DNA from 3 places in the Micromonospora sp. WMMD1076 genome. Region 3 is predicted to be linked to each of the others. Evidence: riboswitches for the same ligand, from Rfam matches in the RefSeq annotation. Region 3 holds a riboswitch; each other region holds the start of a gene.
The links. A riboswitch is a leader RNA that binds a small molecule or an ion and turns the genes downstream of it on or off. The one in region 3 is predicted to bind cyclic di-AMP.

Region 1 (7,740 bases), 2.1 Mb from region 3:
TGCGTGTGACCGTGGGTCGCGAGGCCGTTCGGCCTGGTGGTTCCCCAGGTAGACGAGGTGAGGGACATGACGCCGAGCACCCCGGAGCAGGCACTGACCGAACTGCGTGCCGGTAACCACCGGTTCGTCACCGGCGTCCCGCAGCATCCGAACCAGGACGCCGGGCACCGGGCGGCGGTCGCGGACGGCCAGCATCCCTTCGCGGTGATCGTCGGCTGCTCCGACTCGCGGCTCGCCGCCGAGATCATCTTCGACCGCGGTCTCGGTGACCTCTTCGTGGTGCGGACGGCCGGGCACACCGCGGGGCCGGAGGTGCTCGGCAGCGTCGAGTACGCGGTCACCGTGCTCGGCACCCCGCTCGTGGTGGTGCTCGGGCACGACTCGTGCGGCGCGGTCCAGGCCGCCCGGGAGGGGTTCCGGACCGGCGCCGCCCCGGTCGGGCACCTGGGCGCGGTGGTGGACGCGGTCTCGCCCAGCCTGCTGCGCGCCGCCCGCCAGGGCGTGGACGACCTGGACGGCATCGTCGACGTCCACATCGCGCAGACCGTCGAGACGCTGCTGGCCCGGTCCGCCGTGCTGGCCGAGCGGGTGGCGGCCGGGCGGTGCACGGTGGTGGGCATGTCGTACCGGCTCGCCGGCGGCGAGGTGCGGACCGTGGCGCAGTCCCCGGCTCCGCTGCCCGCTCCGGCGGCGCCCGCCGACCCGGCGCTGGCCGGCTGACACGCACGGATGACGAAGAAGGGCCGCCCTCGGGCGGCCCCTTCTCGCTGTGCCCGGGTCAGAGCATCGACATGTGGACGTGGTCGGTGTGGTTCGAGGGTCCGCTGTACGAACTCCAGCCGGTGGCCGGGAACCAGATCTGCCGGTTCCAGATGACGTAGTAGATGCCCAGCCGGTCGGCGTTGCGGATGAGGAAGGCGGCCACCTCGTTGCCGTACCTGCGGGTGTCGTTGTTGTGCCAGGCCGCGAAGCCGCTGTTCTGGAGCGACCAGTCACACGCCTTGCCCTTGGGGTGCTCCCACGGCCCGCCGGGCCGGTAGCAGCCCACGAAGCGCTTGAAGCCCGCGCGCCGGACCTCCTTGTACGCGTGCAACGTGCGCGGCGTGACGCAGCCCGAGGTGGTCGGGTCGTCCTCGCTGCACGACTCCGCCTTCCACCCGCCGTCGGCGGTACGGCCGGGGCCGATCTTGGCGACCGGTGAGGTGGCGGAGACCAGGCCGCCGGTGAAGCCGAGACCGCCGACGAGCTTCAGCGCGCGCTCGGCCTGCACCTTCTCGCGCTCCATCGCGTTCTTCTGCTTCTCCTGCTCGCGCACCTCGGCGTCGAGCGCGATCTTGGCCTGCTCGGCGCGGGTCTTGACCGCGTTGATGGCGGCCAGGCGCTGCGCGTTGAGGAGGTTCAGCTCGTCCAGGGCGTTGACCCGGCGGACGAACGAGTCGGGCGAGTTGCTCTCCAGCAGCATCGCCATCGCGCCCATCCGGCCGGTCCGGTAGGACTGGGCGGCGAGCTGGTTGACCTGCGGGCTGAGCGCTTCGAGCTCGGCCTGTGCCGTCCTCACCTCGGCCGCCAGCCGCCGCTGGCGGTCCTGCGACTTGGCGAGCTTCGCCTTGGCCTGGAGGAAGGCCCGGTTGGCGGCGTCGATCGCCTCGGTGATGAGCGGCGGTTCGCCGTCCTCCTCGTGTCCCGAGGGGGTGCCGGGGGCCGCCGCGGTGGGGGCCGCGGTCGCCGGGGTCGGCCCGGCCAGCACGGCCAGCGAGGCCAGCACGGCCACCACGGGTGTCAGCCAGCGGCGCAGGGGTGCCGTCACAGTGTTCCCTTCCGTCGGCCGCCGACCGGGTTAGCTGACGGGTTCGGGACGGAAGTGGCCCCTACCGCTGTCGCGGATTCACCCCATGTACCTGGTTCCCCGGCTCGCCCGCGGGCGATTGGGCGGCGGCACCGCTGGCGCCGGTGCGCGCCTTCGGCGGTGACCGGCAGCGAGGTTACCTGACAGCACTCCTGAGGATCTACGTCCGGAAGCCGACCAATAGCGAGATTTCGCCGTGGCGCACCGTGACCAGCGTCGCGTTTGAAATCGATGGTCACGCTGCGGAGTGTCACCATGCGGCCTCCGTGCTCTTTCCGCCGCCCAGGGCCTCCAGCGCGTCGTGGCGTCCGGCCGGCGGCCGGGCCGCGGGTGGCGCAGGCTCCGCGCCGCCCGAGCGCCGCCCGGCGGTGGTCACGATCGCGGCCAGTCCGGTCGTCAGCGGTACGGCGGCGATCAGGCCGAGCGTCGCCACCGCGCTGCGGACGATCTCCTGGGCGAGGAACTCGCTGGTGAGGATCTCGCTCACCGGGCGGGAATCGGCGACCAGGAGGAGCAGCAGCGGCAGCGAGGCGCCCGCGTACGCCAGCACGATGGTGTTGACTGTGGATGCGATGTGGGCCCGGCCGACCCGGGTCGCCGCCCGGTAGAGCTGCCGCCGGGACAGCCCGGGGTTGGCGTGCGCCAGTTCGGTGACGGTGGCCGCCTGGGTGACTGTGACGTCGTCCAGCACGCCCAGCGAGCCGATGATGATGCCGGCCAGCAGCAGCCCGTGCAGGTCCACGCCGCCCTGGAACATGGACAGCGTGGTGGCGTCCTCGCTGCCGAAACCGGTCAGGTGGGTGGCGGACGTGGCGAGCAGGCCGAGCACGCCGGTGACCACCAGGCTGCCGAGCGTGCCGAGCACCGCCACCGACGTCTGCGCGGTGATCCCGTGGGTCAGGTAGAGCACCACGAACATGATCAACGCGGCGCCCACGATCGCCACCAGCAACGGTGGCTGGCCGGCGCCGATGCCCGGCAGCACGAAGCCGAGGAGGATGGCGAAGCTGGCCACCAGGCCGCCGAGCGCGGCGAGCCCGCGCCAGCGGCCGAACGCCACGATCGCGGCGGCGAACAGCACCATCAGCCAGATCAGCGGCGTACCGCGCTGGTGCTCGGCGATGTTGTAGGACTTCACCGCCGGGTCGCCCGGGTCGGTCAGCTCGACCAGGACGACCTCGTCGCCGACCGCGACCCGGGGTGCGCCGGGCCCGGCCGGGATCGGCGTCTCGACCTGCCGGCCCGCGTCCGGGCCCTGCTCGGCGGTGACTGTCACAGTGCCGCAGGGGCCACCCCCGCCGTCCGGCGCCTCCGGGGTCGGCGGGCAGGGCTCGGTGACCACACGGGTCACTGTGCCGTGGTAGCGGGGGACGTCCGCTCCGCCGACCGGCTCCCGGTCCTGCCGGGGCCAGAGCACCAGCGTCGCGATCACGGTGAGCGCGAACAGCGGCACCACCACGGCGACGAGCAGCCGTCGTACGCCCGGCGGTGCGGCGGGTGCGGGGCGGGTGTGGTCGGCACCCATGGCGTCTCTCCCAACGGTCGCGGCGACGCCTGGTCCGCCGGACCGGTCTGGTCACCCGGCCGGCGCGGACGTGTCGACCACGTCCGGGTCGTCGCCCGGCCATGGTAGGCGGCCCGGCCGGCCGCTCCCGGACGCCGCGACCGGAGGTCTCCGCTCAGCCGCGCTTCATCAGGCGGCCGACGGCGGCCATCATCTCGGTCGCCATCTCGTCGGCCCGGCCCTCGGCGGCGCCCTCGTGCATGCAGTGCCGGGCGTGCCCGTCGAGCAGGCCCAGCCCGACCTTGTCCAGCGCCGCCTGGATGGCCGAGATCTGCGTCAGCACGTCGATGCAGTAGCGGTCGTCCTCGACCATCTTCTCGATGCCACGGACCTGGCCCTCGATCCGGCGGAGCCGGCCGAGGAGTTGGTCCTTGCTGGCGGTGTAGCCCCGGGTCGGGCTGGACGGCGCGGTCATGAGACCGAGGATAGCGTACCCCTCGGGGGTATGCTAACGTTCCGAACGTACCCCTAGGGGGTATCAGATCGGAGGGCGAGATGGAGACCACCTACCAGGTGAACGGCATGACCTGCGGGCACTGCGTCAACTCGGTGAGCACCGAGCTGAGCGCGCTTCCGGGCGTCACCGACGTCCAGGTCGACCTGGCCGGCGGCCGGGTCACCGTCACCAGTCAGAACCCGCTGGACGCGGACGCGGTCCGCGCGGCGGTCGACGAGGCCGGCTACGACCTCGCCGGTGCGTGACGGGTCCGGCGGACCCGCGACAACCGAGGAGACACCATGAACACGGCGACGAAGCTCAGCGGCTTCGCGCTCGGCCTCGTGGCGGTGTTCGGCGCGGCGTACGGGATCGGCAACCTGGCCGATCCCGTCACGCCGGCCGCCGAGACCCGCCACGACGACAGCGACCACGGGGCCGGCGACGCCGGTCACGGTGACGAGAGCCACGCGGGCGGCGCCCCCGCGCACCTGCCCGGCGGGCTGCTCGTCTCCGAACGCGGCTACACGTTCCAGCCCGCCGCCGCCCCGGCCGGGCAGTTCGCCTTCCGGATCACCGGCCCGGACGGCGCCCCGGTCACCCGCTTCGAGGTGGCCCACGACAAGCGCATGCACCTGATCGTCGCCCGCCGGGACCTCTCCGGGTTCCGGCACGTCCACCCGGAGATGACCGGCGACGGCACCTGGCGGGTCGCCTCGCCGCTGGGCGGCCCCGGCGTCTGGCGGGCGTTCGCCGACTTCACACCCGAAGGCGGGGAGCCGCTCACCCTCGGCCTGGACGTCACGGTCCCCGGGGAGCTGACCGCCCGGCCGCTGCCGGCACCGGCGACCAGCACCACAGTCGACGGCTACACGGTCACCCTGACCGGCACACCGGAGCCGGGCCGGACCAGCCGGCTCACGCTCTCCGTCAGCCGTGACGGGCGGCCGGTCACCGACCTTGCGCCCTACCTCGGCGCGTACGGGCACCTGGTGGCGCTGCGGCAGGGCGACCTGGCGTACCTGCACGTGCACCCGGAGGGCACGCCCGGCGACGGGCGCACACCGGCCGGTCCGGCGATCACGTTCGCCGCCGAGGTGCCCTCGGCCGGGGCGTACCGTCTCTACCTGGACTTCCGGCACGGCGACGCGGTGCACACCGCCGAGTTCACCGTCCTGGCCGGCGACCAGACCGCGCCGCCGCCCGCCGCGCCGGCATCCACCACCGCACCGACCCCGGACGCCGGACACGGCACCCCGGGGCACGGGCACAGTTGAGCGCCGGAGGTGCCGCGATGACTGCCACGGGAAAGGCGCTGCCCACCGCGCCGAACCTGATCGAACTGGCGATCGGCGGGATGACCTGCGCGTCCTGCGCCGCCCGGATCGAGAAGAAGCTCAACCGGATGGACGGCGTCGAGGCCACGGTGAACTACGCCACCGAGAAGGCCACCGTCCGGTACGCCGACGACATCGCGCCGGCCGACCTGATCGCCACCGTCGAGAAGACCGGCTACACCGCCGTGGTGCCGCCGCCGCCCGAGCAGGCGGAGACGGCAGCGGCCGGGGAGCCGGTGGACGAACTGCGCACGGCGCGTACCCGGCTCTGGGTCTCCGCCGTGCTCACCCTGCCGGTGATCGTGCTCGCCATGGTTCCGGCCTGGCAGTTCGACTACTGGCAGTGGGCCTCGCTCACGCTGGCCGCCCCGGTGGTGGTCTGGGGCGGGCTGCCGTTCCACCGCGCCGCGCTGGTCAACCTGCGGCACGGCGCGGCGACCATGGACACGCTCGTCTCGCTCGGCACGCTGGCCGCGTTCGGCTGGTCGCTCTGGGCCCTGTTCCTCGGCGACGCCGGCATGCCCGGGATGACGCACCCGTTCAGCTTCGACATCACCCGCGGCGACGGCGCCGGCAACATCTACCTGGAGGCCGCCGCCGGGGTGACCGTGTTCATCCTGGCCGGGCGGTACTTCGAGGCCCGCTCCAAGCGCACCGCCGGATCGGCGCTGCGCGCCCTGCTCGAACTCGGCGCCAAGGACGTGGCGGTGCTGCGCGGCGGGCAGGAGACCCGGATCCCGGTCGGCCGGCTCGCGGTCGGGGACCGGTTCGTGGTCCGGCCCGGCGAGAAGGTCGCCACCGACGGCGTGGTCGAGGAGGGCACCTCCGCTGTCGACGCCAGCATGCTCACCGGCGAGTCGGTGCCGGTCGAGGTCGGGCCCGGCGACCCCGTGGTCGGCGCCACGGTGAACGCGGGCGGCCGGCTGGTGGTCCGGGCCACCCGGGTCGGCGGGGACACCCAGCTCGCCCAGATGACGCGGCTGGTGGAGCAGGCGCAGACCGGCAAGGCGGCGGTGCAGCGGCTCGCCGACCGGATCTCCGGTGTGTTCGTGCCGATCGTGATCGCGCTGGCCGCCGGCACGCTCGGCTGGTGGCTGGGCACCGGCTCCGGGCCGACCGCCGCGTTCACCGCCGCGGTGGCCGTACTGATCATCGCCTGCCCGTGCGCGCTCGGCCTGGCCACCCCGACCGCGCTGCTCGTCGGCACCGGACGCGGCGCGCAACTCGGTGTGCTGATCAAGGGGCCGGAGGTGCTGGAGTCCACCCGCCGGGTCGACACAGTGGTGCTGGACAAGACCGGCACCGTCACCACCGGCCGGATGGCGCTGGCCGAGGTGCTGCCCGCCGACGGCGAGGACGCGGCCGAACTGCTCCGGGTGGCCGGCGCGCTGGAGGCCGCCTCCGAGCACCCGATCGCGCGGGCCGTCGCCGAGGCCGCGGTCGAGGCCGGGCCGCTGCCGGCGGTCGGCGGGTTCGCCAACGCCGAAGGGCTGGGCGTGACCGGCACCGTCGACGGCCGGACCGTGGTGGTCGGCCGGGCCTGGCTGCTGCGGGAGCGGGGTCTCGACGTACCCGAGGAGGTCGAGCGGGCCGCGGCCGGCGCGGAGGCCGCCGGGCGGACGGCGATCCTGGCCGGCTGGGACGGGCGGGCCCGGGGCGTGCTCGCGGTGGCCGACGCGGTGAAGCCGACCAGCCGGGCGGCTGTCGCGCGGCTGCGTGAGCTGGGCCTGAAGCCGGTGCTGCTCACCGGCGACAACACCACCGTGGCGAAGGCGGTGGCGGCCGAGGTCGGCATCGACGAGGTGATCGCGGAGGTGCTGCCCGCCGACAAGGTCGACGTGGTCGAGCGGCTCCAGCGCGAGGGCCGGGTGGTCGCCATGGTCGGCGACGGGGTGAACGACGCCGCCGCGCTGGCCCGGGCCGACCTCGGGCTGGCCATGGGCACCGGCACTGACGCGGCCATCGAGGCGGCCGACCTGACGCTGGTCCGGGGCGACCTGATGGCCGCCGCGGACGCCATCCGGCTCTCCCGGCGGACGCTGGCGATCATCAAGGGCAACCTGTTCTGGGCGTTCGCCTACAACGTCGCGGCGCTGCCGCTGGCGGCGGCCGGGCTGCTCAACCCGATGCTCGCCGGGGCGGCGATGGCGTTCTCGTCGGTGTTCGTGGTGGGCAACAGCCTGCGGCTGCGGCGCTTCCGCCCGATCGGGTGAGGGGGGTTGAGCCGGTGGCCGGCGGGGTAACCAGTTGTCGTCAGGCAACCGCATCAGTGGAGGTCATCATGGGTCTGGACGACAAGATCGACAACACGTCGCAGGACGCCGCGGGCAAGGTCAAGGAGGGCATCGGCCGGGCGACCGACAACGAGCGCCTCGAGGCCGAGGGCCGCAACGACCAGGCCGGCGCCAAGCTCAAGCAGGCCGGCGAGAAGATCAAGGACGCCTTCAAGAGCTGAGTACGCGACGCACACACACCACCGGGTCGGCCCACGGGCCGGCCCGGAGTGCTGTCCAGGCGCGGGTCAGCGCGGCCGGTCACCGGCCAGGCGCGCGGCCCG
Region 2 (7,740 bases), 1.6 Mb from region 3:
CGGTTGCAAAGGAGTCCGTGCCGGTGGCAACCACGCCCCCTCAACGTCACGCCCCGAGCGCTCCATCCGGCCGGCGGGCCGGGTTCCAACGGGTGGTACGCCGTCTGGTCACCCTGGTCGCCGCCGCCGCGGTCGGTGCCGGAATGCTGACGGCCCCGGCGCACGCGGCGCCGTCCGTGGACGAGATCGACGCGCAGATCGACAAGCAGTGGGAGCAGCTCGAACCCACCATCGAGCAGTTCAACAAGGTCCGCTCGCAGCTTCGCACCAACCAGAAGAAGTCCAAGGCGCTGAAGGACAAAATGGTGCCGCTGGAGCTGGCCTCCACGCTCGCCATGAACAAGGTCGGCGACATCGCGGCCCGGTACTACATCCAGGGCCCGTCGCAGGAGCTGGGCGCGCTGCTGGTGAACACCAAGCCGGGCACGCTGGCCGAGCAGTTGGTCATGCTGGACCGGATCGCCGACGACCAGCGCCGCCAGATCGCCGGTGTGCTCAAGGTGCGCGACGAGTACAACAAGCAGAAGGAGAAGCTCGACGCGCTGATCGCGCTGGAGATCAAGCAGCAGAACGATCTCGCGGCGAAGAAGAAGCAGATCGACTCGGAGATCAAGCGGCTGACCGCGATGCTCCCGGTGACGTCGATCCGCCCGGCGGGCTGCCCCAAGATCGACGGCGTGGTGAGCAGCGCCGCGCGGACCGCCATCAAGACGGCGTGCGCCCAGGTCGGTGACCCGTACGTGTGGGGCGCCACCGGCCCGAACTCGTTCGACTGCTCCGGCCTCACCCAGTACGCGTACAAGGCGGCGGGCATCTCGCTGACCCACTTCACCGGCGCGCAGTGGAACGAGGGCCGCAGGATCTCCCGCTCCGAGGCCCGCCCAGGTGACCTGGTCTTCTTCGGCTCCGACCTGCATCACGTCGGGCTCTATCTCGGCAACGGGGTGATGGTGCACGCGCCACGTACCGGCAAACCGGTCCAGGTGTCGAGCATCAACACCCAGCCGCTCGCCGGCTTCGTCCGGGTCAGCTGACACCACCTCTGCCGTCGGAAAGGCCCCCGGTCCGTGTGGACCGGGGGCCTTTCCGTGTGTGGTGGCGGGTCAGCGCGGCGCGCCGATCGGGGACGGCAGGATCAGCACGTCGTCCAGGTTCACGAACATGATCCGGTGACCGAACTGGACCTGCACGTAGCGGTTTTCGCCGCGGACCACGGTCCGGTCACCCGGTGCCGAACCGTCGAACGAGACCGCCCGGTAGTACTCGCCGGGCAGCACCCCGCCCACCGCGTACCGCTGGCCGGCGGCGAACGTGTACTGAAGCGGCGAGATGGTCTGGTACGGGATGGTGTCCGGGTAGGCGGCCTGCTCCGGGTAGGCCCGCCCGTACACCGGGATGGTGGCCTTGCCGGGCCGCGGCGTCACGACGAAGCCGGTGGCCCACTTGGCCGTCGGCGCGGAGGCCGGGTTGAGGAACCACGCCTTCTGGCCGAGGTACCAGATCGCTGTCCAGTCACCCTGGCGGCCGGCGAGCGCGTACGTCTGACCGGCCGAGGCGCGGGCGCCGTGGTCGGAGATGTACATCGTGTCCGGCGTGCCGTCCGGGCGCAGCCCGAGGTCGTTGACCAGCGGGGCGTCCAGGCTCGGCGCGGTCCGCAGGACCACCGCGGAAGAGCCGCGCGACGGGCACGGCTGGGCCGGCGGGGTGGGCGTCGGGACGCCGGGCGGCTGCTGGTTGCAGCCGAGGAACGCGGGCCGGTTGGTGGCGAAGTCCGGGTCGATGGTGACCAGGCCGGTCCGGGCCGTGCCGGTGGTCCGGAACGGCGCCTTCATCAGGTCGAAGTAGTGCGACCAGTCCCAGTACGGACCCGGATCCCAGTGCATGCCGCGCACCGTGCCGGCGGTGGTGCCGGGCACGTTGTCGTGGCCGATGATGTGCTGCCGGTCCATCGGGATGCCGAACTTCAGCGCCAGGTGGCGGACCAGCTTGGCGGAGGTCCGGTACATCGCCTCGGTGTACCAGGTGCCCTGGCCGGCGAAGCCCTCGTGCTCCAGGCCGATGGACTTGGCGTTGACGTACCAGTTGCCGGCGTGCCAGCCCACGTCCTTGGTCTTGACATGCTGGGCGATGTAGCCGTCCACCGAGCGCAGCGTGTAGTGCCAGGCCAGATAGTCGGCCCGCTTCACCAGGTCGACGCTCGGGCCGAAGTAGCCCTCGGTGTCGTGGATGACGATGTACTCGATCTTCTGCTGCTTCGGCCGGTTGCCCAGGTCGTGGTTGCCGTAGTCGCCCGGGTCGGCGCTGAGCTGCTCGTAGGGCGCGGGGATCCACTCACAGGCCAGCCGGACCGGGCACTCCAGCCCGTCCGGCCGCTCGGCGCGGCGCAGGCCGAGCCGGGTCACCGCGGAGCGGTCCGGCTTCGCGGCGGTCGCGGCGAGCGTGACCCGCTGCCCGTCGTCGGTGGTCCGGGTGGCGCCCTGGCCGAGCTGGTCGTAGACCTCGTCGGCGAAGGCCTCCGCGGCGTCGGCCGTGTCCGCGCCGGAGTAGCGGGCCACCGCGCCGTACCAGGCCGCCGGGTCGCTGCCGGCGCCGACCGGCCCGCCCAGAGCCTTCTGGTACGACGCCAGCAGCGCGGCGCCGCCGCGGATGTTCGCGGCCGGGTCGGTACGCAGCGCCCGCGCGTCGAACCCGGTGAGCGCGGCGGCGGCGTCGAGCGTCTGGAGGGAGGCGGGCGGCAGCGGCGTCTCCTGGGTCGGCGCGGCGGCGGTGGCCGGGTCGAGCGTGAGCGGGCGGGAGTCGTCGCCGCGCGGGTCCTCGTCCTCGTCGACGTGGGCGCTGCCCGGGGTGGCGAGGATGTGCGCGGCGTCGGTCAGGTGCATCGGGCCGTAGCCGCCGCTGGTGCTCGGCTGCCCGGTGTGGGTGTCCCAGCGGGACTCCAGATAGGAGACACCGAGCAGCACGTTCTGCGGTACGCCGTACTCGGCCGCTGCGGCGGCGTACTGTTGTTGCCGTTCCGAGGCGGGCGCGGCGGTGTCCGGCGCGGCTGTCACCGGGCCGGTGGTCGCCAGCGCGGTGGCTGTCGCCACTGCGGCGGCGAGCAGTATCCGTCTGCCCGACGGCGGGGCGGAGAGGTGCATCGAACCTCCTGGACAGGGATGGGGGTCACTGCGTTTCCACCCTCACTCCGCGCACCCGCGAGGGTCAATACCTTTCCAGCAGGTATTCTGTGTTGAAAGAAAACTTCACCTGTGGGCGAGGGCTGACCTGTCATCGCGTACGGAGTGTCACGCCGCTGGAAGTTGCGGATCGATAACGGCGGTCCCTACTCTGGTGAATCGTCGGCCGCACGTCTCACCGTCCAACCCGGTCGGTGACGGTCCGACACCGCCGAGTCGCCTCCGGGCGAGCCGGGGAACCAGGTACCTGGGGTGAATCCGCAGCGATGCGGTAGGGCGGCTCCCTTCCCGCCCGAATCCGTCAGCTAACCCGGTAGGCGATACGGAAGAAGGAGTACGGACGCCCGGTGGCACTCCATGCCCCGCGGCCGTCGTCGAACCGGTCGGTCGACCGGTCCCTCGGCGCGCCGCGTACCCGCTGGTCCCGCTTCACCATCGCCCTCGCCGCCCTCGTCGGCACCGCCGTCGTCCTGACCGGCGGCGCCACCGCGGCACACGCCGAACCCTCGGTCGCCGAGATCGAGGCGCAGATCGACAGCGACTGGAACAAACTCGAACCGGTCATCGAACAGGTGAACGCCGTACGCGAGCAGCTCGCCGCGCGGCGCAAGCAGGCCGACGCGCTCGGCCGGCAGATCGCACCCCTCCAGGCCCGGGTGGACGCCGCGCTCGGCCAGGTCGGCGGACTCGCCGCCGACGCCTACAAGGGCGACAACCTCTCCACTGTCAACGCGCTGCTGGGCAGCCGCTCGCCCGGCGACCTGGTCAACGGCCTGGAGCTGCTCGACCGCTTCGCGCACCGCCAGCACGAGCAGGTGCGATCCGTCGAGGCGCTGCGCGACGAACTGGCGGCCAAGAAGAGGCCGCTGGACGAGATGATCGCCGGGCTGGCGCGTACCGAGGCCCAGCTCGCGGTGAAGAAGAAGCAGATCGACGCCGAGATCGCCCGGCTGCAGAAGCTGCGGCTCAAGGTGTACGGCAACGGTGGCGGCGGCCCGCTGCGCCCGGCCCCCTGCCCGGCCGGCTACCCCGGTGGCCCGGCCGGGGCGGCGGTCAAGTTCGCCTGCGCCCAGATCGGCAAGATCTACGTCTGGGGCGCCGCCGGCCCGGACCATTTCGACTGCTCGGGCCTGACCATGGCGGCCTGGGCCAAGGGCGGCGTCTCGCTGCCGCACAACGCGCGCCAGCAGCACGGCATGACGAAGCGGGTGAGCCGGGCCGAGCTGCGCGCCGGTGACCTCGTCTTCTACTACGGCGACCTGCACCACGTGGCGATGTACGTGGGCGACGGCTGGGTGGTGCACGCCTCCCAGTCCGGCAAGCCGATCACCATGAAGCGGGTCGACGACGGCGACATCAACAGCTACGGCCGGGTGTAAGGAAGGGCCCCCTCTTAACGCCTCCGGTAGAGGAGGGGGCCCCTGTTAACAACTGCGGGTGCCGTCAGCGCGTCGGCCAGGTGCGCCAGCTCCGCCAGGACCGGCTCGGCGTCGGGCCGCGCTGGCCCTGGTACCGCGAACCGTAGACGGCCGAGCCGTACGGGTGCTCGGCCGGCGAGGAGAGCCGGAAGATGCAGAGCTGCCCGATCTTCATGCCCGGCCAGAGCGTGATCGGCAGGTTCGCCACGTTCGACAGCTCCAGCGTGACGTGACCGGAGAAGCCCGGGTCGATGAAACCGGCTGTCGAGTGGGTCAGCAGCCCCAGACGCCCGAGGCTCGAGTTGTGTGTGGGAATGAACGATCGCCCGGCGAGGAACATCCCGCGTGGATCGTTCACCTCGATGCAGCGAACAGGTACGGATTCCATCGGCTGTACGGCGACGATCGATCGAAATCGGTGGAAGCGATCGAGCTTCTGCCTGGCCAGTTTCCGAGGAAGCCGGAAAACCGGAACATGCGGCGTGAACTTCACCTGGTACGCCGGGCCCTTGTCGACGCCGTTGAGCATCGCCCGCTTCTTTCGTTTGACTGGTCGAAGGCCGAGGCTGGCGGCCAGTTCGACCACTGCGTCCGTCAGATGTTCCCTGGTGCTGACGAACTCACACCGACCCCGGTCATCGACGTAACCATCGATGTCCATCAGTCCCTGTAGCAGGGCCACGCGCTGACTTATGTCCGCGGTCAGGTACAGCTGCGGCACATGCTTGTTTCCCAGCACTCCGAGACGTCTGAGGCAACTGGAGAGAGAGTCGTTAGGCATGAACCCATCGGTGCTGTCGTCGCGGGTATGGCCCGTTCCACCGATCCGGTAGCCGTATGGGGCGACGGTCTTCCGCACCAGGTAGCCAGCCCGTCGGATCTCCTCAAGGATCGGCTCGTCGGCGCAGGTGAACTCGGCGTTGGCGGATGTCCCGTCGCCGAGCCATGCGCCCAGCACGTACGGATCGATGGGCAGCTCGCGGGTGGGATATTGAACCGGCTCGGCGAGTGCGACTTGGTGGTTGACCTCGCCGTCGCCGTAGTGAAGGTCCGAGGCGATCTCCACGGTCGTCCGGATCATCCCGCCGGTCATCGTTCCGCGGGCGATTCGCTTCCGCTCCACCCGCGTGGTCGTCATCCAGCGGTGATCGGCGTCGGCGACGATCGACTCTCCGTCGGAGAATGCGACGCGAAAGCATGGGCGACCGGACATGACCTCAGTGGCAGAACGAACCAGTACCGGGCGGCCGCGATCGTCGAAGACGTGGTCGCCGACCTTGAGATCGCCCATGACGGTCCAGCCGGAGGGTGTCGGCACCGGCGTGTCGAGTGCGAGCGCCTTTCCCTCCAAGCGTCCAGCAAGTTGGTTGCCCAACGTGATGACTTCTAGTGTGGAGGCGAGGACGAACTCACCCGGATGCAGCACGAACGGGTGCCCGTCGGCCACGTCGATCGCCGACGTCAGGTCGTCCTGCTGGACCGACGGATCGATGTGCGTGTAGAGGTGGTTGTTGAAGACCCGGAACAGCCGGTCCAGGCGTACATCGATGCTCGACGGCTGCACCAGCGTGGGCTCGAAGGGCTCCAGCGCGAGCGTGCCGGCCTTGATCTCGGAGACCAGGTCGCGGTCGGAGAGCAGCATCGGAACACCATAGCGACAGGTGCCGGTGACCTGCGTGTCGCACTACATCTTCGTACACTTGTTCGATAGGGTGTCCGCATGGCTTCCTGGTCCGAATTCGCCGCCGACGAGCCCCGCCTCGCCGGCGAGATCCGCCTCCTGATGCAGCAGTACGGGCCGGGCTTCGGCTACCTCGCCACGGTCCGCGCCGACGGCGGCCCCCGGGTCCACCCGGTCTCCCCGGTGTTCACCGCCGACGGCCTCTGGTGCTTCGTCGTCGACTCGCCGAAGCGCCGTGACCTCGAACGCGACGGCCGCTACGCGCTGCACTCGTTCCCGCCGGAGGAGAGCGACGACGAGGCGTACGTCGCGGGCCGCGCCCGGCCGGTGACCGACCCGGCCACTGTGACGCGGCTGGCCCGGATCGCCCGGGCGTCGCCGCAGGGCGACTGGCGGCTGTTCGAGTTCACCGTCGAGGCGGCGATGCTGACCCGCCGTGATCCGGTGGCCCAGCCCGGCGCCGCCCCGCCGCAGGTGCGGGTCTGGCTCGATCCGCGCGGGGCCGAACCCGTCCGGCGTGACCCGGTGGCCGCGGACGGCCGGCGCGGGCGGCACGGCTTCGACACCCGCCGCCCGGCCGCCTGACCCCACCACGACGAAAGCGGTGCCGGCCCCGTCCGAGGACAGGGCCGGCACCGGTACGCGGAGCGAGGAGGTCAGGCTGCGCGGTAGGCGTTCCACGCGCTGAGCATGCGGCTCGCCTGGCCGGCGGTGAACTGGTACATGCAGGAGTCGTACGTGTAGTCCATGAAGTTGGTGATCGGGTCCTTGCCCGCGGTCGAGCAGGTGTCGCGGCCGGTCGGGCACTGGTACGCCGGGGACGCCTCGGCCGGGGTGTCGGAGACGCTGTCGCCCGAGCCGGAGCAGCCGCCCTGGAAGGTGTGGTAGAGGTTCAGCCAGTGGCCGACCTCGTGGGTGCCGGTGTCACCCTGGTTGTAGTTGGTCGCGGTGCCGCCGGGCAGCGACTCGTTCAGCACGACCACGCCGTCCATCTTGTCCAGCGTCCGCTTCGGGAACGTCGCCCAGCCCAGCAGGCTGTCGCTCAGCTCGCCCAGGTAGATGTTCAGCGTGTTCTTGCCGCCCACACGTAGCGAGGTCTTCATCGAGCGCTCGGCGGAGGAGCCCTGCACGATCGGGTACCACGACGGGTTCGTCACCCGGTTGATCTTCGTGAGCTGGAACCCGAACGCGGTGGCGGCGCCGCCGGTCGAGCCCGCGTACGACTGGTTCAGCACTGTGATCTGCTGGTTGATCATCGAGTCGGTGATGTTGCCGCCGGCCCGGGTGCTGTTCTCCTGGATGACGTGCACGACGACCGGGATCGTCACGGTGGCCAGCGGGGCGACGGCGCCGGTCCGGAAGTTGGCCCGCTCCCGCTGCGCGGCGGCGAGGTCGGCCTCGCGCTCACGGACCTGCTTGGCGGTCAGGTGGTTGGGGTCGAGCTTGGCGTTGCCGCCCTTCGCGA
Region 3 (7,740 bases):
TCGCCGCGCCGGCGAGCGCCGCCGCGATCAGCAGCGTCCACGGCAGCGCGGGCCGGCGGCCGGCGAGCGCGTCGAACGCGAGGCCGGCCCGGCGGCGTGCCTCCTCGGCGGCGGTGCCGACCATGTCGGTGGCGTCGTCGGCGAGGCCGGAGGAACTGCGGCGGGCGGTCCGGGTGGCGTCGCGCACGCTGTCACCGGCGGAACCGACGGCCGAGACCAGGTGCTGCCACGCCTGGTCGGCGACCCGCTCGGCCTTGCCCCGGCGGTCCAGCAGGTTGGATCCGAACATCGTTGTACCTCCTCGGGTGCCGAAGGCCGGCGGCCACTTCGGACTCCGGTGTCCATCCGGCGGGTTCACTGTCTCCGGCAGTGCCCCACCGGCGCGCCCGGCAAACCATGCCGCGTTCGCGGCCCGCGAGCGGCGAACGGGACGAACCACCCTAACGTGCCGGGACCGGTGCCCGCGGGACGTGCGTGCGCCCGCTACCCTGGTCGGCGGATCGGCGGGTCCGCCCGGCCGCACGGCTGGTCGTGACCCGCCTTGAAGGGGAAACTGGAACCCGGAGGTCCGGATTGGGTACGCCCAGGTGTGCCCAGTTCGCGAATTGCTCATCCCGGGGGGTGGCGACCGGGCCGTTGGAGGAATACTCTCGGTCGCGGCCCGCGTACTGATGAGGCGCCCGTTTCGGGCGAGTGGAGGTGCTCGCGTGAGCCTGTCGATCGTGAAGTCGGTGCGGCCGGGTGGTGTCGTCCAGATCGCGCCCCGTGGGGAGATCGACGTCGACACCGCGTACGAGGTGCGGGAAGCGATCGCCGAGGTGCTCGCGAAGGGCCGCCCGGCGCGGATCGAGCTGAACATGCGGCTCGTCACGTTCATCGACTCGGTCGGCATCAGCGCCATGGTCGCCGGCTTCCAGACCTGCGAGGTCAGCGGCGTCAAGCTCGTGGTCACCGAGCCGAGCCGGTTCGTGCACCGGCAGCTCTGGGTGACCGGCCTGCTCGGCCTGTTCGGCGCGCCCGAGCCGTGGTTCGCCGACGACACCCCCGAGGTGCTGCCCGGCGCCTGAGCGTGCCGCTCACACCCCCTGCGGCCAGGGGACCTTCTACCCGTTGCCAGTCCGGCGTCGGTACGGGACGATCGTCGCGACGCACGACGGCGAGGGGGCCCCGCTTGCAGAGCAGCGACAGCTTCAGCTACACCGTGCAGGCCCGGTGCAGCCGGGCCGAAGCGGTGGCCCTGCTCGGTGACCTGAGTCGCCAGGGTGAGCTGCATCCGCTGATCGTCCGGGTCCGGAAGCTGCCGTCCCGGCCGGGCGCGCTGGCCAGCTACGCGATCACCGACCGGCTGCAACTCGGCCCGCTGCACTTCCCGGTCACGTACCAGGCGGACGTGCTGATCGCCGGCGAGGACGAGGTGGTCACGGTGGCGCGGCAGCAGCCCGCGACGACCGTCCGCAACCACACCCGGCTGCGCGACGAGCCCGACGGCACGGTACGCATCGACGTGGAGATCACGCTCACCGCGCCGGCGCCACTGTTCGGGTACGCGTTCCGCCAGGCCCGGGCGGCTCACCTGGGCCTGGCGGCGCGTCTCGGAGCGACCCTGGAGGGTCGGCCGGCCTGATCCGGCCGGCCCTCTCGGGGCGGCTCAGTACACCGACAGGTGCACGTGGTTGGTGTGGTCGCTGGACGGGTCGCCGTTGCCGCCGCTGTACGACTTCCACCCGCTGCTGGGCAGCCAGATCTGCTTGAACCAGATCACGTAGAGCACGGCGAGCGGGTCGGCGTTGCGCACGAAGTACGCGGCCAGGTTGTTGCCGTACGTCCGGTCACCGCCGGTGGCCACGCCGCCGAAGCCGTTCTTCTGCGCGGCGAAGTCGCAGGCCCGCCCCTTCGGGTGCTCACCCGAGCCGCTGGGCCGGTGGCACGAGACGTACCTGGTGAAGCCCGCCGCCTTGGCCTGTTGCAGCGCGTGCAGCGTGCGCGGGGTGATGCAGCCGTTCGCCGGGGTGGGGTCGTTGACGCTGCACGACTCCGACGGCCAGGAGCCGTCCGAGTTGCGCGGTGCCGGCTTCGCGTTCTTGCCGGAGGTGCCCTGGACGCTGCCACCGCCGCTGCTGCTGCGCGAGGTGCTGTCGTTCGCCACCTCCAGGGCGCGCTCGGCCTGCTCCTTGCGCTTGGCCATCACCGTCACCTGCTTGCGCTGTTCGCGGATCTCTGCGTCGAGCTGGGCGCGGGTGCGGGTGGCCTCGTCCCGGGTGGTGATCAGGTCGCGCAGCGTACGGTCCTCGTGCGCGGCGACCTGCTCCAGCGCGGCGGCCCGGTCCATGAAGCCCTCCGGGCTGCTGCTGCCGAGCAGCGCCCCGGCGGTGCCCAGGCGGCCGTTGCGGTACGCCACGACGGCGATCTCGCCGACCTTGGCGTCGCGGACGGCCAGTTCGGCGCCGACCGTCTTGAGCTGGTCGTTGAGCTGCTTCTGGCGGGTCACCGACCGGTTGAGCGCGGCCTTCGCCTCCAGCCAGCCCTTGCCGGCCGCGTCGAGCTGGGCACGCAGTTCGGGCGTGCCACCCTCGTCGTCGCCGGGCGCTGCGGCGAGCAGGCCGGTCACCGGCGCCGCGGAGGCGGGGGAGGCCGGAACGGTCGCGACGCCGAGGGCCAGCGTCGCGACGAGCAGGGCCGCCAACCGGGCGGCCGTCCGTCGTACAGGTGCCACTGCGGGCATGCACACGTCCTTCCGTCAACGCCGACCGGGTTAGCTGACGGGTTCGGGACGGAAAATCCCTACCGCTGACGCGGATGCACCCCACGTACGTGGTTCCCCGGCTCGTCCCTGCGGACGATTAGGCGACGGCCGCCCCACCGGGGCCGGGTGGCGTCCGCGGGTGCGGCCGCGACCGAGACTACCGGCGCTGCCCGGGCGCGGCTCCGTCGAGCAGCGCCACTAGGCGGGGCAAAACCGGCATAAGACTACATTAGCCACAGGGATTTAAGTGTGTCCTAATCACCACTCGGTCTGTCCGCACACTCCGGCCGACGCTCCGGGTTCGACCTGCAACGTGGCGTGATCGATGGAGAAGTCCTCGTGCAGGGCGGCCCGCGCGGCGGCCAGCACCACGCCCGGGTCCACGCCCGGGTCGGTGGTCAGGTGCGCCGAGGCCACCTCCATGCCCGAGGTGAGCGTCCAGACGTGCAGGTCGTGCACCTCGGCCACGCCGGGTACGGCGGCCAGCCGGTCGTGCACGGCTGTGACCTGGAGGTGCTCCGGCGCGGCCTGCACCAGGATGCGCAGCGCGGCCCGGCCGAGCCGCCAGGTGCGCGGCAGGATGAACAGGCCGATCCCGACGGCGACCAGCGGGTCCGCCCACCACCAGTCGGTCACCGTGATGACCAGCGCGGCGGCGATCACGCCGAGCGAGCCGAGCAGGTCGCCGAGCACCTCCAGGTACGCCCCGCGCAGGTTGATGCTCTCCTTCGACCCGGCGCGCAGCAGCGCGAACGCGATGATGTTGGCGAGCAGGCCGAGCACCGCCACCACGAGCATCGGGCCGGCCAGCACCTCCGGCGGCTCGCCGAACCGGCGTACCGCCTCGACCAGGACGTAGATCGCGACGGCGCCGAGCAGCACGGCGTTGGCGAGGGCGGCGAGCACCTCCAGCCGGTAGAGCCCGAACGTGCGCTGCGGGTCGGTGCCGGCGCGGCGGGTGGCGGTGATCGCGGCCAGCGCCATGCCGATGCCGAGGACGTCGGTGAACATGTGCCCGGCGTCGGAGAGCAGGGCCAGCGAGCCGGTTGTGAACGCGGCCACCGCCTCGACCACCATCAGGGCGGCGAGCAGCGCGAAGGCGGCCCAGAGGCGGCCCCGGTGGCGGTGTGCCGCGTTCGTCACCGCGCCGCTGTGGTCATGACCTGCGCCCACGCCAACACCCTTCCTGCCCCGTACCGGCCAGGCTCAATGTATGTTCACATCGCTATGTATGCAACTGAACTGTGGGTGACTTCCGGATCACTGCCGGGTCTCCGTCAGGTGGGGTCGAGCGTGGTGAGACGCTGGGTGGCCCGGGACAGCGCCACGTAGAGCGTGCGCACGCCCGAACCGGGATCGGCCCGGATCTCGCTCGGCGCCACCAGCACCACGCCGTCGTACTCCATGCCCTTGGCCTGCAGGCTGGTCACCACCTGGAGGCGGCCCGCGCCGAGCCCGCCCAGCCAGCCGGCCACCTCGTCCCGGCGCGGCACCGGCGTGATCACGCCGACGGTGCCCTCCACCTGCGCGAGCAGCGCCTCGGCCGCCTCGACCGTGGCCGCCGGCAGGTCGGCGGCGGGCACCGTGCGCTCGACCGGCGGCACGCCGGTGGACCGCACCGCGTCGGGCAGCGGCAGGTCCGGGTAGAGGCGGCGGATCTCCGCCGCCGCCACCGCGAAGATCTCCGCCGAGTTGCGGTAGTTGGTGGTCAGCTCGTAGCGGTGCCGCTTGCGCCGGCCCAGCGCCTGGTCACGGGCCCGGTCCAGCTCCTGCGGGTCGCCGGTCCAGGCGGTCTGCGCCGGGTCGCCGACCACCGTCCAGGACGCCAGCCGCCCGCGTCGGCCGATCATCCGCCACTGCATCGGCGAGACGTCCTGCGACTCGTCCACCACCACGTGCGCGTAGTCGCGGTAGTCGTCCGGACGCTCCCGCGCCGCCGCGCGGGCGGCGCGCTGCCGATCGGCGTACGTGCTCAGCTCACGCACGCCACCGGCGAGCTGGTACGGGTCGCGCTTGGGCCGGGCCCGCCGCACCGGCTTGCCGAGCAGCGCGTCCAGCTCGTCCAGCAGCGCGATGTCGGCCACCGTCAGTCCCTCGGCCGCCAGCGTCCGGTACGCGTCGCCGAGCAGCCGGATCTCCGCCGAGGAGAGGATGCCCCCGGCGTAGCGGCGCAGCCGGTCCGGGCGGGCCAGCCAGTCCAGCACGTGCCGCGGGTGCAGCCGGGGCCACCACGCCTTGAGGAACTCGCGGAACTCGGGCCGCTCGATGATCTCGTCCTCGAACGCGGGCTGCTCCGGCAGGCGGCCCACCCGCAGCGTGCGGGCCTGCGCGTAGAGCGCGGCGAGCACCGCGTCGAACGCCGCCCGGCGTACCTCGTTGCGGCGCGCCCCACGGGCCAGCGTCCGGTCCCGGACGGCGTCCAGCGCGGGGCGTTCCAGGCGCAGCAGCTCGCCCCGGTAGAGCAGGCGCAGCTCGGCGGGGGAGTCCGGCACCGCGTCGCGTACCGCGCGTTCCAGCACCCGGCGCATCCGCAGCGATCCCTTCACCGCCGCCACGTCCGGCGGGTCGGTCCGGGACGCGGACAGTCCGGGGAACAGCGAGCCGAGCGAGTGCAGCGTGGCGGTCTCCTCGCCCAGCGAGGGCAGCACCGAGGCGATGTACTCGACGAACACGCCGGACGGGCCGACCACCAGGATGCCGCCGCCGGCGTACCGGGCCCGGTCGGAGTAGAGCAGGTACGCGGCGCGGTGCAGCGCCACCGCCGTCTTCCCGGTACCCGGGCCGCCGGAGACGATCGTGACGCCGTTGCCGGGGGAACGGATCGCCTCGTCCTGCTCGCGCTGGATGGTGGCGACGATGTCGCGCATACCTCGGCCGGTGGCCCTCGACAGCGTGGCCAGCAGAGCCCCGTCACCGACCACCGCCATGTCCGGCGGGGCGGCCTCCGGGTCCAGCAGGTCGTCCTCGATCCGGGTGACCTTCTCGGACGCGGACTGGATCGTGCGCCGCCGCACCACGCCGCGCGGCTCGGCGGGCGTGGCCTGGTAGAACGCGGCGGCGGCGGGTGCCCGCCAGTCCACCACCAGCGTCTCCGCGTCCACGCCCCGCACACCGAGCCGGCCGACGTGCAGCACCTGCCCGGTACGCAGGTCCAGCCGGCCGAACACCAGCCCCTCGTGCTCGGCGTCCAGCACGTGCCGGCGCTGGGCGGCGTGGAAGACCATCGCGTCCCGCTCGACCAGCGCGCCGAAGTTGCCGACCCGGGCCAGCTGGTAGCCCTCCCGCTCGGCGTCGGCCGCCGACCGGCGCAGTTCGGCCAGCCGGGCGTACACCCGGTCGAGGTGGCGCTGCTCGGCGGCGATCTCCCGGTCCAGCGTGGTCTGGTCGGTCAACGCGGATGCTCCTGTGTTCGGAGGGCACGACGGGCTGAATGAGGGTACGGGCCGCCGGCAACCGCCACGCCGGGGCATGCCGCGCACGTGGCGTACGTCAGTGCCGTCGCGAGCCGGAGACGGTCAGAGACGGGTCGCCGGGCGTCCGGCCAGCACCCGGTCCAGCACGCCGGCGAGGGCCGCGTTCACCTCGTCGGGGCGCTCCATCATCAGCATGTGCCCGGCACCAGGGCAGACCGTCAGCTCCGTGGTGGGCAGCGCCGCCGCGATCGACTCGGCGCAGGGCGGCGGGGTGAGCCGGTCCCGGTCCCCGACCAGCGCGGCGGCCGGCAGCCCGCCGAGCGCGGCGAGCGTCTCCAGCCGGTGCTGGGCGCCGATCGAGGCCCGGAAACCGCCGATCGAGCGCAGCGTGGCCCGAGCCACCGCCGAGGTGACCAGGCGGATGTCGGCCGGGTCGCAGCGGTCGCCGAACAGCATCCAGCGGATGCTCGGGCGCAGCGCGCGCAGCAGCGCGTGCGGGGGCCGCCAACCGCCGCAGCGGGCCAGCACCCCGGCGCCGGCGGTCTCGGCCAGGCGGATCAGCCGGGTGATCCGGGGGGACAGGCCGTACGCGGTGTGCGTGTGCCCCTCGGCGGTGGTGGAGACGAAGACCAGCCCGGCGGTACGCGTGGCGAACCGGTCGGGGTGGCGGTGCGCGTACTCCATCACCGTCATCCCGCCCATCGAGTGCCCGACCAGGACGATCGGACCGGACGGGACGATCTCGTCGACCACCGCCGCCAGGTCGTCACCGAGCTGGGCGAGGGTGGCGTCGCGCAGCGCCAGGCAGCTCGACCGGCCGTGGCCGCGGGCGTCGTACGTGACCAGGCGGACCCGGCCGCCGAAGCGTTCCCGCAGCTCGGCGACCTGGCGGTGCCAGCTCCGCCCGTCCAGCGTCCAGCCGTGCAGCAGGACGGCGGTGACCTCGGCGTCGACCGGCCCGGTGACGCTGACGTGCAGGCGTACGTCGTCGGGGAGCCGCAGTTCCAGGTCCGGCATCGTCCACCTCCCGGGCCCGCCGATGTGTGTCCACCGGATGACCCGGCGGTGACACCGGCGTTACCCGCCATGAGACCACGGCAACCGGCCCGGAGAGAAGATCCCGGTCCGCCCCCGCGGCGTCGGATCGGTGACCAGGCTGGGAGGCATGCCGTCCACCGTCCGCACGCCGCGCGCCGCGCTGGCCGAGCTGCTCGCCGGCAACCGCCGCTTCGTCAGCGGCCAGCCGGTGCACGGGCACGACGTCACCGCCGCCGCCGCGGTGGCCTCCGGCGACCAGCAGCCGTACGCGGTGGTGCTGGGCTGTATCGACTCGCGGGTGCCGTTGGAGGCGATCTTCGACCAGACGTTCGGTTCGATCTGCGTGATCCGTACCGGCGGGCACGTGCTGGACCGGGCCGTCCGGGGCTCGATCGAGTACGTGGTGGAGCAGCTCGGCGTACGCCTGGTGATGGTGCTGGGGCACGAGCGCTGCGGCGCGGTCGGCTCGACCGTCGAGACGCTGCGCACCGGGCGGCGGCCCGGCGGCGACCTGGCGTACGTGGTGGACCGGATCGCCCCGGCGGT

Region 1: another riboswitch for cyclic di-AMP. It lies ahead of O7622_RS07045 (hypothetical protein); the one in region 3 lies ahead of O7622_RS26165 (hypothetical protein).
Region 2: another riboswitch for cyclic di-AMP. It lies ahead of O7622_RS04725 (C40 family peptidase); the one in region 3 lies ahead of O7622_RS26165 (hypothetical protein).

What each region holds. Positions count from the first base shown of each region.
Region 1 is NZ_CP120862.1:1,422,101-1,429,840, forward strand. It holds gene O7622_RS07040 (carbonic anhydrase) at 67-720, shown strand; gene O7622_RS07045 (hypothetical protein) at 779-1,807, opposite strand; cyclic di-AMP (ydaO/yuaA leader) riboswitch at 1,811-1,942, opposite strand; gene O7622_RS07050 (YibE/F family protein) at 2,097-3,371, opposite strand; gene O7622_RS07055 (metal-sensitive transcriptional regulator) at 3,526-3,825, opposite strand; gene O7622_RS07060 (heavy-metal-associated domain-containing protein) at 3,906-4,112, shown strand; gene O7622_RS07065 (hypothetical protein) at 4,149-5,123, shown strand; gene O7622_RS07070 (heavy metal translocating P-type ATPase) at 5,141-7,396, shown strand; gene O7622_RS07075 (CsbD family protein) at 7,465-7,638, shown strand; gene O7622_RS07080 (sigma-70 family RNA polymerase sigma factor) at 7,705-7,740, opposite strand, start outside.
Region 2 is NZ_CP120862.1:957,599-965,338, forward strand. It holds gene O7622_RS04715 (C40 family peptidase) at 24-1,034, shown strand; gene O7622_RS04720 (peptidoglycan recognition family protein) at 1,104-3,137, opposite strand; cyclic di-AMP (ydaO/yuaA leader) riboswitch at 3,376-3,510, shown strand; gene O7622_RS04725 (C40 family peptidase) at 3,524-4,555, shown strand; partial or broken gene dcd (dCTP deaminase) at 4,620-4,895, opposite strand; partial or broken gene O7622_RS29175 (hypothetical protein) at 5,091-5,885, opposite strand; partial or broken gene O7622_RS04740 (dCTP deaminase) at 5,931-6,236, opposite strand; gene O7622_RS04745 (pyridoxamine 5'-phosphate oxidase family protein) at 6,315-6,860, shown strand; gene O7622_RS04750 (zinc metalloprotease) at 6,932-7,740, opposite strand, start outside.
Region 3 is NZ_CP120862.1:5,810,945-5,818,684, reverse strand. It holds gene O7622_RS26180 (hypothetical protein) at 1-289, opposite strand, end outside; gene O7622_RS26175 (STAS domain-containing protein) at 708-1,067, shown strand; gene O7622_RS26170 (SRPBCC family protein) at 1,172-1,624, shown strand; gene O7622_RS26165 (hypothetical protein) at 1,649-2,722, opposite strand; cyclic di-AMP (ydaO/yuaA leader) riboswitch at 2,727-2,857, opposite strand; gene O7622_RS26160 (cation diffusion facilitator family transporter) at 3,002-3,916, opposite strand; gene O7622_RS26155 (AAA family ATPase) at 4,021-6,135, opposite strand; gene O7622_RS26150 (alpha/beta hydrolase) at 6,259-7,173, opposite strand; gene O7622_RS26145 (carbonic anhydrase) at 7,322-7,740, shown strand, end outside.